DNA from 3 places in the Streptomyces sp. NPDC006235 genome. Region 2 is predicted to be linked to each of the others. Evidence: riboswitches for the same ligand, from Rfam matches in the RefSeq annotation. Region 2 holds a riboswitch; each other region holds the start of a gene.

The links. A riboswitch is a leader RNA that binds a small molecule or an ion and turns the genes downstream of it on or off. The one in region 2 is predicted to bind cyclic di-AMP.
Region 1: linked by a shared signal. The riboswitch ahead of ABZ192_RS16590 (transglycosylase SLT domain-containing protein) and the one ahead of ABZ192_RS07165 (M23 family metallopeptidase) in region 2 are both predicted to bind cyclic di-AMP.
Region 3: linked by a shared signal. The riboswitch ahead of ABZ192_RS30280 (transglycosylase family protein) and the one ahead of ABZ192_RS07165 (M23 family metallopeptidase) in region 2 are both predicted to bind cyclic di-AMP.

The regions. Positions count from the first base shown of each region.
Region 1 covers NZ_JBEXSR010000012.1:12,555-16,725, forward strand. Annotated here, with positions in the region: gene ABZ192_RS16585 (polyprenyl synthetase family protein) at 102-1,112, opposite strand; cyclic di-AMP (ydaO/yuaA leader) riboswitch at 1,643-1,816, shown strand; gene ABZ192_RS16590 (transglycosylase SLT domain-containing protein) at 1,820-2,599, shown strand; gene ABZ192_RS16595 (HAD family hydrolase) at 2,563-3,411, opposite strand; gene ABZ192_RS16600 (GNAT family N-acetyltransferase) at 3,604-4,171, shown strand, end outside.
Region 2 covers NZ_JBEXSR010000004.1:248,849-253,019, reverse strand. Annotated here, with positions in the region: gene ABZ192_RS07175 (pitrilysin family protein) at 1-344, shown strand, start outside; gene ABZ192_RS07170 (pitrilysin family protein) at 341-1,729, shown strand; cyclic di-AMP (ydaO/yuaA leader) riboswitch at 1,922-2,085, shown strand; gene ABZ192_RS07165 (M23 family metallopeptidase) at 2,099-2,884, shown strand; gene ABZ192_RS07160 (GntR family transcriptional regulator) at 3,072-3,767, shown strand; gene ABZ192_RS07155 (HPr family phosphocarrier protein) at 3,964-4,171, opposite strand, start outside.
Region 3 covers NZ_JBEXSR010000032.1:100,494-104,664, reverse strand. Annotated here, with positions in the region: gene ABZ192_RS30290 (cytochrome P450) at 1-681, shown strand, start outside; gene ABZ192_RS30285 (transglycosylase family protein) at 810-1,760, shown strand; cyclic di-AMP (ydaO/yuaA leader) riboswitch at 1,989-2,155, shown strand; gene ABZ192_RS30280 (transglycosylase family protein) at 2,160-2,840, shown strand; gene eno (phosphopyruvate hydratase) at 3,121-4,171, shown strand, end outside.

The DNA of each region.
Region 1 (4,171 bases), on a different contig from region 2:
GAGATACGTCAGACCCCGGGCTCAACTCCACGTACTGCTGCGGTATGACACGAGAGGGCGGCATCTCCCCCGACCCGTAGGGGTCGTGGCGGAAAAACGCGCTAGCCGGCCCGGTGCACCACCGCGTCGGACAGCTCCACCAGCGCCGTCTTCGCGGTGCATTCGGGCAGCGGCGCCAGCGCCGAGCGGGCGTCCTGGGCGTAGCGGACGGTGTCCCGCCGGGCCTGTTCCAGCGCCGGGTGGGCCCGCAGCAGGCGCAGGGCCTCGGCGTGCCGGTCGTCGTCGGTGAGGTCGGAGTCCAGCAGTTCGCACAGGGCGATGTCGTCCGCGAGTCCGAGCCGGGCGGCGCGCTCGCGCAGCCGCAGCACGGGGAGCGTGGGGATGCCCTCGCGCAGGTCGGTGCCGGGCGTCTTGCCGGACTCGTGGGAGTCGGAGGCGATGTCCAGGACGTCGTCCGCGAGCTGGAAGGCGACGCCGAGCCGTTCGCCGTACTGGGTCAGCACGTCCACGACCGTGTCGTCGGCGCCGGACATCATCGCGCCGAACCTGCACGACACCGCCACCAGAGAGCCGGTCTTGCCGCCCAGCACGTCCAGGTAGTGCTCGACGGGGTCGCGGCCGTCCTGCGGTCCGGCCGTCTCCAGGATCTGCCCGGTCACCAGCCGCTCGAACGCCTCGGCCTGCACCCGCACCGCCTCCGGGCCGAGGTCGGCCAGGATGTGCGAGGCGCGGGCGAAGAGGAAGTCTCCGGTGAGGACCGCGACGGAGTTGCCCCAGCGGGCGTTCGCGCTCGCCACCCCGCGCCGCACGGTGGCCTCGTCCATCACGTCGTCGTGGTAGAGCGTGGCGAGGTGGGTCAGCTCCACGACGACGGCCGACGGCACGATCCCGGGCGCGTACCGGTCGCCGAACTGGGCGGCGAGCATCACGAGCAGCGGGCGGAACCGCTTGCCACCGGCCCGGACCAGGTGCTGGGCGGCCTCCGTGATGAAGGGCACCTCACTCTTGGTGGCCTCGAGCAAGCCTTCCTCGACAGCCGCCATCCCGGCCTGGACATCGGCTTCCAGAGCCTGGTCCCGCACGCTCAGCCCGAACGGCCCGACGTCGGTCACGAGGGGTCTCCTGTCTGCTGGTGTCTGCCGGTGTGTCTGCTGGTGTCTGCCGGTGATTACGCGGTTTGTCGATAGGTCGCTGCCATCACTCGAGTCAGCGTATCCGGTCACGTTTCGATCACCGCCAGCGCCCAGGGTTACAGGCCGGGTGGTATCCGATCACGACCGCAATGTTTTCGATCAGCTCATAAGAACAGACATTTATCGACTTACCAGTCGATAGCGAGCTATGCACGATTTGCGGCATTGGATAAGCGAATTCCCCTAAGCGCAAATCGCCCCACGGACTCGTGATCAGTGAGTTGAATCACGTTATCCCCTGTGACATCCCCCTCCGGCACCGGCCCGTACCTCCTTCCGCCGCACGCAAGTTGAGCCTTGGCTTCAGCAAAGGATCAAGTGCCCCATACACCCCTGACCAAGGTCAACCGCTCGATATGTGACTCCGGTGCTTGTTCCCGACATGTGCTCTCGCATACGTTCCGGGCCTGTCCGGCGGATCGCCGAATCCTGCCACCGCCCGGACACCCCACACGAACCCACTCACTCACGCAGGGCAGGAGCGGGGGACCCAGGTAAGTCGCCGGTCCGCGCAGCGGAACGGCTCGGGGTGAAGCCGCGTACGGCACACAGCGCCGTAGGCGGCCGGGCACCTCCCGGCCCGAACCCGACAGCTCACCTCGCAGGCGCCGGAGAGGAACATCGCCATGCCCCGAGGCAAGCACCGTCGCCCCAGAACCAGTCAGTTCACCCGTCGTGTCTTGGCCGCCGGCACCGGCGGAGCGGCCCTCGCCCTGCCGCTGATCGGCGCGACGCAGGCCAGCGCCGCCCAGCCGGCCCAGAGCGCACCCACCGTCTCGCAGTCCGTGCCACAGGCGGCCCAGCCCGCCAAGTCCCTCACGTACACCGTCACCAAGGGCGACTCGCTCGCCCGCATCGCGGACAAGTACGACGTGTCGGGCGGCTGGAAGCAGCTCTACAAGGACAACCGCGCCGCGGTCGGCGACAACCCGCAGCTGATCCACCCGGGTCTGAAGCTCACGGTGAAGACGGCCAAGGCGGACGCCGGGAAGAAGACGGCGACCAAGTCCTCCGCCCCCGCCAAGCCGGCCGCGAAGCCCGCCGGTGGCGTCGCCCAGGCCACCCAGGCCTCCGCGAAGACCTACGCGAACAACCTGGACGGCTGGATCCGCGAGGCGCTGGACATCATGGCGCAGAAGGGGATCCCGGGTTCGTACGACGGCATCTACCGCAACGTCATGCGCGAGTCGTCCGGCAACCCCCAGGCGATCAACAACTGGGACTCGAACGCCGCCAAGGGCACGCCGTCCAAGGGTCTGCTCCAGACCATCGACCCGACCTTCCAGGCCTACCACGTGGACGGCACGTCGTGGGACCCGTACGACCCGGTCGCCAACATCACCGCGGCCTGCAACTACGCGGCCGACCGCTACGGCTCGATCGACAACGTCAACGGCCCGTACTGATCCGTCCCGCCCAGCAGTCGTTCGAGGACGACGGCGATGCCGTCGTCCTCGTTCGACAGGGTGACCTCGTCGGCCACGGCCTTGAGCTCGGGGTGGGCGTTGGCCATGGCGACGCCGTGGGCGGCCCAGTCGAACATCGGGATGTCGTTGGGCATGTCGCCGAAGGCGAGGGTGTCCGCCGGCCGCAGCCCCAGGTGCTCGGCGGCCAGCGCCAGGCCGGTGGCCTTGGTGATGCCGCACGGCTGGAGCTCGACCGTGCCGGGTCCCGACATCGTCACCGTCGCCAGTGAACCGACCACCGAGCGGGCCGTCGCCGCCAACTCGTCGTCCGACAGGTGGGGATGGCGCAGCAGCACCTTGCTGATGGGCTCGCCCCACAGGTCGTCGCGCCGGTCGACCCGCACCGCCGGAAGGGTCGGGTGCGGCATCAGGTAGCCCGGCTCGATGAGCGTGAGGCCGTCGACCCCGTCCTGGTCGACCGCGGCGTACACCTGCCCCACCTCGGCCTCGATCTTGCCGAGGGCGGTCTCCGCCAGTTCCCGGTCCAGGGTGATCGACCACAGCAGCCGGTCCGCGCCGGCGTCGTACACCTGCGCGCCCTGTCCGCACACCGCGAGCCCCGTACAGCCCAGGTCGTCCAGGAGCGGCCGCACTCTCGGCGCCGGCCGGCCCGTCACCACGAGGTGCCGGGCACCGGCGTCCACCACCCGCGTGAGCGCGGCGAGGGACCGGTCGGACAGGGTGTCGTCGCCGCGCAGCAGCGTCCCGTCCAGGTCGGTGGCGATGAGTGAATATGCGAGGGGTGCGGCCATGATCAGAGAATACGGACAACGCGCCCCTTCGTTTCATCGCACGGCGCACGCCGATTGCCCGGTTGAAGGCCTCTGCGCCAGTTGGCAACAAGATGGTCCGCTACCTACCGTCGGGGCCGTCTCGGGCGGTACCTTCCAAGTGTCCAGGGGGGACTTGATCGGGGGGTCGGGTTGAGCAGTGGGCGTGTTCGTGTGGGTGTGCCCGGGGAGCTCGGCGAGGGGGAGAAGGAGCGCTGGCGCGCGCTGCGCGCGGCGTCGGAGACACCGCGCAACCCCTTCATGGAACCGGAGTTCACCGAAGCCGTCGGCCTGGTGAAGCCGCAGGCGCGGGTCGCGGTGGTGTACGAGGGGCTGGAGCCGGCCGGCTTCCTGCCCCACGAACGGGGCCCGTTGGGGCAAGGACGGGCGATCGGGCTGGGCGTCTCGGACGCGCAGGGCGCGATCCTGCGGCCCGGCCTTCGCCTGGACACGGGCGAACTGCTGCGGGCCTGCTCGTTGTCGAGCTTCGCCTTCGACAACCTGGAGGCCGAGCAGCGGTTGTTCGTCCGGTACGCGGCCGAGGAGCACGCCACCTACGTCATCGGCGTGGAGAAGGGCTACGAGACGTACGAGTCGGTGCTGCGCGCCCAGTCGCCGAAGTTCCTGAAGACCACCCTGGCCAAGGAGCGCAGGCTGGGCCGGCAGGTCGGCGAGCTGCGGTTCGTCTTCGACGAACGCGAGCCGGCCGCGCTGCGCACGCTCATGGAGTGGAAGTCGGCGC
Region 2 (4,171 bases):
AGGGCCCCACGGCCGAGGAGATGGAGCGCGCCCAGGCCCAGCTGGAGCGCGAGTGGCTGGACCGGCTGGGCACGGTCGCCGGCCGCGCCGACGAACTGTGCCGGTACGCCGTCCTGTTCGGCGACCCGCAGCTCGCCCTGACCGCCGTGCAACGCGTGCTGGAGGTGACGGCCGAGGAGGTCCAGGAGGTCGCCAAGGCCCGCCTGCGGCCCGACAACCGCGCGGTGCTCGTCTACGAGCCCGTCGCCGGCGAGACGGGCGACGCGGAGACCGCCGAGGACGCCGACACCACCGACGACACCGCAGCCGCGGCCCTGAACGAGAACGAGGAGGCGGCCAAGTGACCGAGCTCGCCACGATGGACTTCCACCCCCAGCCGCAGGCGGGCGACGCCAAGCCGTGGGCCTTCCCGGCCCCCGAGCGCGGCACGCTCGGCAACGGCCTGACGGTCCTGCGCTGCCACCGCCCCGGCCAGCAGGTCGTCGCCGTGGAGGTACTGCTGGACGCACCCCTGGACGCCGAGCCGGCCGGTCTCGACGGCGTGGCCACGATCATGGCCCGGGCCTTCTCCGAGGGCACCGACAAGCACTCCGCCGAGGACTTCGCCGCCGAGCTGGAGCGCGCCGGCGCCACCCTCGACGCGCACGCCGACCACCCCGGCGTCCGGCTCAGCCTGGAGGTGCCGGCCTCCCGGCTCGCCAAGGGGCTCGGCCTGGTCGCCGACGCCCTGAGGGCCCCCGCGTTCGCGGACAGCGAGGTCGAGCGGCTGGTGCGCAACCGCCTCGACGAGATCCCGCACGAGCTGGCCAACCCCGCCCGCCGTGCCGCCAAGGAGCTCTCCAAGGAGCTGTTCCCTGCGGACTCGCGCATGTCGCGGCCCCGCCAGGGCACCGAGGAGACGGTCGCCGCGATCGACTCCGCGGCCGTACGCGCCTTCTACGAGAGGCACGTCAGGCCCGCCACGGCCACGGTCGTGGTCGTCGGCGACCTCACCGGCATCGACCTCGACGCCCTGCTCGGCGACACGCTGGGCGCCTGGACCGGCTCCGCGGCCGAGCCGCGCCCGGTGCCGCCGGTGACCGCCGACGACACGGGCCGGGTCGTCATCGTGGACCGCCCCGGCGCCGTCCAGACGCAACTGCTGATCGGCCGGATCGGCCCGGACCGGCACGACCGCGTGTGGCCCGCGCAGGTGCTCGGGACGTACTGCCTCGGCGGCACCCTCACCTCCCGCCTGGACCGCGTGCTGCGCGAGGAGAAGGGCTACACCTACGGGGTGCGGGCGTTCGGCCAGGTCCTCAGGTCCGCCCCGGACGGGACCGGTGCCGCGATGCTCGCCATCAGCGGCTCCGTGGACACGCCCAACACCGGCCCCGCCCTCCAGGACCTCTGGACGGTGCTGCGCACGCTCGCCGCCGAGGGGCTGACCGACGCCGAGCGGGACGTCGCCGTGCAGAACCTGGTGGGCGTGGCGCCGCTGAAGTACGAGACGGCGGCGGCCGTCGCGAGCACGCTGGCCGACCAGGTCGAGCAGCACCTGCCCGACGACTTCCAGGCCACGCTGTACCGGCAGCTCGCCGCGACCGGCACCGTGGAGGCCACCGCGGCGGCCGTCAGCGCCTTCCCGGTGGACCGGCTGGTGACCGTGCTCGTCGGTGACGCGGCGCAGATCAAGGCCCCGGCCGAGGCCCTGGGCATCGGCGAAGTCTCGGTCGTCGCCGCCGAGTAGGAGCACACGCGCGCAGGGGCCCTGGTTGTCTTCTAAGGCACTAGGGCTCCTTTATGCCCGAATTGGTGCGGAGGTTGCCTGTCTGCCCTGTGGGATGCGCTACAAAAACCGGGATCCGTTTGGGAATTGAAAGTGGCCCCGCTTAGGTTCGTCCGGGCTGTTCGTCAGGCAGTGCGCCGCACCCGCGGCACCGGACAGTCATCGCCGAGTCCCCGTACGGCGCGAGCCAGGGGAGCCGGGGACCCACCGCAGTCCCTGGGGTGAATCGGACGCCCGCGCGAGCCGCGAGGGGGTCCGTAGGAGACCTTCCTGCTCCGAACCCGTCAGCTAACCCGGTAGGCGAGAAGGAAGGAAAGGACCAGGCACTCCATGGCGTTCACCCGCGCCACCGGGAAGCACCGTCGTCCCAGCCGTATGCAGCGCGGCACGGCCCGCGCAGCGGGCGTCGCGGCCCTCGCCACCACCGGCGTCATCGGCACCGTGGCCGCCCCGGCCTTCGCCGCAGAGCCCGCCGTCGAGCAGACCGGACTCACCCCCGTCGTCACCATGGGCGACACCGTGGCCCAGCAGATCGACGCCCAGGCCGCCGCCCAGAAGCAGGCCGCCGAGGAGGCCGCCGCCAAGAAGAAGGCCGAGGAGGCCGCCCGCGAGCGGGCCGCCGAGGCGGCCAAGGAGGCCAAGGAGGCCGCCGAGAAGGCCCGCGAGGCCAAGGAGCGCGCCGCCCGCGAGGCCGAGCGCAAGCGGCTCAACACGTTCGTGCCCCCGATCTCCGGCTCGTACGTCTCCACCGCCTACCAGGCCAGCAGCGGCCTGTGGTCCTCCGGCAGCCACACCGGTGTCGACTTCCACGCCGCCAGCGGCACCTCCGTCCACGCGGTCGGCATGGGCGAGGTCGTCGAGGCCGGCTGGGGCGGCTCCTACGGCAACCAGATCGTGATCAAGATGAACGACGGCACGTACACCCAGTACGGCCACCTGTCGTCCATCAGTGTCTCGGTCGGCCAGAAGGTCACCCCCGGACAGCAGATCGGCCTGTCCGGCGCGACCGGCAACGTCACCGGTGCGCACCTGCACTTCGAGGCCCGTACGAGCCCCGAGTACGGCTCGGACATCGACCCGGTCGCCTACCTCCGCTCGCACGGCGTGAGCATCTGACGGCGTACCACTCCGCTTCCCGAGGCCCCGGCTCCCCGAGCCGGGGCTTTCGGCGTTTGTGACGCCCGGCTGTCCAAAAAATATCCCTGGATTCCGGTCTGCCGTCGGAAATTCCGGCTCATTGCAATAGAGTCACGGAACACGTGTCACTCGTCGACGTTTCACGGGGATTAAACGGAGGTCGGTCATGCGCATTCCGGCGCACTCGGTGTGCACGGCCATCCGGGACGACATCGTCGCGGGTGTCTACGAACGCGGCGGCCGGCTGACCGAGGAACTCCTCGCCCGCCGCTACGGTGTCTCGCGCGTCCCCGTCCGGGAGGCCCTGCGCACCCTGGAGGCCGAGGGTTTCGTGGTGACCCGGCGGCACGCGGGCGCGTGCGTCGCCGAACCCACCGAGCAGGAGGCCGCCGACCTGCTGGAGATGCGGCTGCTGCTGGAGCCGCTCGGAGCGGCCCGCGCCGCCCAGCGCCGCACCGAGGCCCATCTGAAGGTCCTGCGCGGCCTGGTCAGGCTCGGCCAGGAGCGCGCCCGCCGGGGCAACAGCGACGACCTGCGCTCCCTGGGCGGCTGGTTCCACGAGACGCTCGCACAGGCCTCCGGCAGCCCCGCGCTGACCTCGATGCTGACCCAGCTCCGCCACAAGATCGCCTGGATGTACACCGTCGAGGCGCCGGCCGGGCCCGTGGAGTCCTGGACCGAGCACGGCGCGATCGTGGACGCGGTGGCGCGCGGGGACAGTGAGCGCGCGCGGGCGGTCACGGCGCTGCACACCGAGCGCGCGACGGCCGCGCACCGGCTGCGTTTCGGCTCCGCCGGGGAGCGCGCCGAGCGTGTGAGGAACTCGCAACATCCCGTAAACACGGCAAGCCTGCGGCATTAACACGAGAGCCGTATACAAAGAGCAGGTAATTCTCGGGGGATTATTTCTGCTGCCCGGGAACGGGAAATGGACGGCCGTCCGTGACCGGAAATGGCGATCCGCGGCCGGGAATGGCGAAGGGCTCGCCCGGTGAATTCGGACGAGCCCTTCTGGTTGCGCCGGACCCAGGGGTACCGGATCAGACGCGGAAGAATGCTCAGACGGTCTCGGGCAGTTCCTCGAGACCCTCGGAGACCAGCTTCGCCAGCCGGTCCAGGGCGGCGTCCGCACCCTCGGCGTCGGAGGCGAGGACGATCTCCTCGCCGCCCTGGGCACCGAGGCCGAGGACGGCCAGCATGGAGGCCGCGTTGACGGGGTTGCCGTCTGCCTTGGCGATCGTCACCGGGACGCCTGCGGCCGTGGCG
Region 3 (4,171 bases), on a different contig from region 2:
CTCATCCACCGCAAGCGGGAGGCGCTGCCCGACGAGCCCGCCCCTGGCGAGGACCTCATCTCCGGCCTGATCCGCGCCTCCGACCACGGTGAGCACCTCACCGAGAACGAGGCCGCGGCCATGGCCTTCATCCTGCTGTTCGCCGGCTTCGAGACCACCGTGAACCTGATCGGCAACGGGACCTACGCCCTGCTCACCCACCCCGAGCAGCGCGCGCGCCTCCAGGCGTCCCTCGCCGCCGGGGAGACCGGCCTCCTGGAGACCGGCGTCGAGGAACTCCTGCGCTTCGACGGCCCCGTCGAACTCGCCACCTGGCGGTTCGCCACCCAGCCCCTCACCATCGGCGGGCAGCACATCGCGGCCGGCGACCCGGTCCTCGTCGTCCTGGCCGCCGCGGACCGGGATCCGGAGCGGTTCGCCGATCCGGACGTGCTGGACCTCGCCCGCCGTGACAACCAGCACCTCGGCTACGGCCACGGCATCCACTACTGCCTCGGCGCCCCGCTCGCCCGCCTGGAGGGCCAGAGCGCGCTCGCCACGCTCCTCACCCGCCTTCCGGACCTGCGGCTCGCCGCGGATCCGGCCGAGCTGAGATGGCGCGGCGGCCTCATCATGCGCGGGCTGCGCACGCTGCCGGTGGAGTTCTCACCGAATAAACATGACACGCCGTCAGGCCTGTGATCTTCACGTGATCTGCGCGGCATGAACTTGTGACAAGTGATCGTCTGCCGATACGTTCACCCATCATCAGCGCGGCCCGGGAAACCCTGCGCCGCGCCGGTCACTGCTGTCTCGCGAAAGGTCTCCGTATGCTCTCCGGGAACGGTCGGCACCGTCGCCCCCGCCAGGCTCCGGCTCTCCTCGTCGCGGCCGGGGTCACCGGCTCCGCCATCGCGATCCCGCTCCTCGGAGCCTCCGGTGCCAGCGCGGCCGACGGCACGACCTGGGACCGGGTCGCGGACTGCGAGACCGGCGGCGCCTGGAGCCAGAACAGCGGCAACGGATACTTCGGCGGCCTCCAGTTGTCCCAGGAGGACTGGGAGAACCACGGCGGCCTCGACTACGCCCCGAGCGCCGACCTGGCCAGCCGCTCCCAGCAGATAGCCGTGGCCGAGAGAATCCTCGCCGACCAGGGGGTCGGCGCCTGGCGCACCTGCGGTCTGCTCTCCGGCCTCGAACAGGACAAGGGCTCGGGCGCGTCCGACTCGTCCGCTCCGACGGACTCGCCCGGACTGCTCGACTCCTCCGAGTCGGACGAAACCACCAACTCCGACAAGTCACCTGATTCTTCCGATTCCTCGACGCAGGACCAGTCGCAGGATCCGTCCCGGGAGCAGTCCCAGGACCAGCCCCGGGATCAGTCGCAGGAGCAGGAGCCCGGCAGCTCCCCGTCACCCACTCCCGAGAGTGGCGAGCCCGGCAAGTCGCCGCATGACGACCGCTCTTCCGCCCCGACCGACACCACTTCCGGCCGCCACCGCGGCCCCAGCGCCGACGAGGACGCCAAGGCCGAGGACGGCCGTCCGTCCGGGTCCGCCGGACGGCACGCCTCGCGCGACGGCGAGGCCGCCCGGGAGGTGGCGGACGGCTCCTATACCGTCCGCCCCGGCGACAGCCTCTGGTCCATCGCGAACTCTCTTGACCTCAGCGGCGGATGGCACGCGCTCTACGTCGGGAACGAGACGGCTGTCGGCACCGACCCGAACCTCATCCGCCCCGGTCAGAAGCTCACGGTAGGGGTCGAAGCGGACGAGCGGTAGCCGGTGGGGCAGTACGGAAACGGGGGCGGAAGTCACCCCGAAACCGTGCGAGTTCACGTCCCCGTTCGTGGCTAATGTCCTTTATCGGTGCGGTGAGAGATAGATCTCAGAAGCCCTGATCGTCTTTGAAATTCCGCGGATCTCATGTCTACGGTCATGACCGCTCGTCACCGCGAGCCCCGGCTGCCGCAACGCCGAATCCTGCCAGCGGCCGCACGGGAACAGTCGTCGCGTCAAGCGCCGTAGGCAGGAGCGGGGGACCCAAGGTAAGTGCCCTACCGGCCGGTTGTGCCGGAAGGGCTTGGGGTGAAGCCGCGTCCCGGGAGGGACGCGGCCGGGCAACTCAACCGGCCCGAACCCGACAGCTCACCTCGCAGGCGTCGGTGAGGGGATCTCTCCATGCTGTTTTCCGGCAAGGGCACGCACCGCCGTCCGTCCAAGGCCTCTCGGGTCATCGCCATCGCCGGTGTCACCGGTGCCGCCGTCGCCGCCCCGCTGATGGCGGCCGGCAACGCCTCCGCCGCCACCGCCTCCGAGTGGGACGCCGTCGCCCAGTGCGAGTCCGGCGGCAACTGGTCCATCAACACCGGCAACGGCTACTACGGCGGTCTGCAGTTCTCCGCCTCCACCTGGTCCGGCTACGGCGGCACCAAGTACGCCTCCACCGCCGACCAGGCCACCAAGTCCCAGCAGATCGAGATCGCCGAGAAGGTTCTCGCGAGCCAGGGCAAGGGTGCCTGGCCGGTCTGCGGCAAGGGCCTGTCGAGCGCCGGCTACAGCGGCGGCTCCGAGCAGAGCAGCGGCTCCACCGAGACCCGCCAGACCGAGCAGCAGCCGGCCTCCCGCTCCGACGAGCGCCCGGCCCAGACCCAGAAGACCCAGAAGACCGTCACCACCCCGACCGGCAAGAAGGTCAAGAAGGGCGACGGCGAGTACAAGGTCGTCAAGGGTGACACCCTCAGCTCCATCGCGACCGAGCAGAAGGTCGAGGGCGGCTGGGAGAAGCTGTTCGACCTGAACAAGGACATCATCACGGACGCCAACCTGATCTACCCGGGCCAGCAGCTGCACCTGAAGTAAGCAGCGGCCCACCCCCGTCCCCCACGGGCTCCCCGCCCCGGCGCGTCACCCCCCGTGCGCGCCGGGGCGGGGTTTTTTCTGCCGGTCTTTTTCTGCCGGTCTTTGCGATCCGGCTTTGTTCCGTTCGGAAACAATTTACTCTCGGTTCTGTCCATGGGGTGGGCGACCCGGTGGCCGATCGCCCGGAGCCGGTTAGGCTCATGTCGCGAGCCACCGCGGCCCGCGCCTCGCCGGGCCCCCGCGGCCCGCGTACCCGCGTCACATGAAGAAGGAGATGCTCGTGCCGTCCATCGACGTCGTCGTAGCCCGGGAAATCCTGGACTCCCGAGGCAACCCCACGGTCGAGGTCGAGGTCGGCCTCGACGACGGCAGCACCGGTCGTGCCGCCGTCCCGTCCGGCGCCTCCACGGGCGCCTTCGAGGCCATCGAGCTGCGTGACGGCGACTCGAACCGCTACCTCGGCAAGGGTGTGGAGAAGGCCGTCCTCGCGGTCATCGAGCAGATCGGCCCGGAGCTCGTCGGCTACGACGCCACCGAGCAGCGCCTGATCGACCAGGCCATGTTCGACCTGGACGCCACCGACAACAAGGGCTCCCTCGGCGCCAACGCCATCCTCGGCGTCTCCCTCGCCGTCGCCCACGCAGCCTCCGAGGCCAGCGACCTGCCGCTGTTCCGCTACCTGGGCGGTCCGAACGCGCACCTGCTGCCGGTGCCGATGATGAACATCCTGAACGGCGGCTCGCACGCCGACTCCAACGTGGACATCCAGGAGTTCATGATCGCCCCGATCGGCGCGGAGTCCTTCTCCGAGGCCCTGCGCTGGGGCGCCGAGGTCTACCACACGCTGAAGAAGGTTCTGAAGAGCAAGGGCCTGGCCACCGGCCTCGGCGACGAGGGCGGCTTCGCCCCGAACCTCGGCTCCAACCGCGAGGCCCTCGACCTCATCCTCGAGGCGATCAACGAGGCCGGCTACACCCCCGGCGAGCAGATCGCCCTGGCCCTCGACGTGGCCGCGTCCGAGTTCTACAAGGACGGCGTCTACACCTTCGAGGGCAAGGAGCGCTCGGCGGCCGAGATGACCGAGTACTACGCGGAGCTCGTCGACGCGTACCCGCTCGTCTCCATCGAGGACCCGCTGTTCGAGGACGACTGGGAGGGCTGGAAGACCATCACCGCCAAGCTCGGTGACAAGGTCCAGCTCGTCGGCGACGACCTGTTCGTCACCAACCCCGAGCGCCTCGCCCGCGGCATCGAGGAGGGCGCCGCCAACGCGCTCCTGGTCAAGGTCAACCAGATCGGCTCTCTGACCGAGACCCTGGACGCCGTCGAGC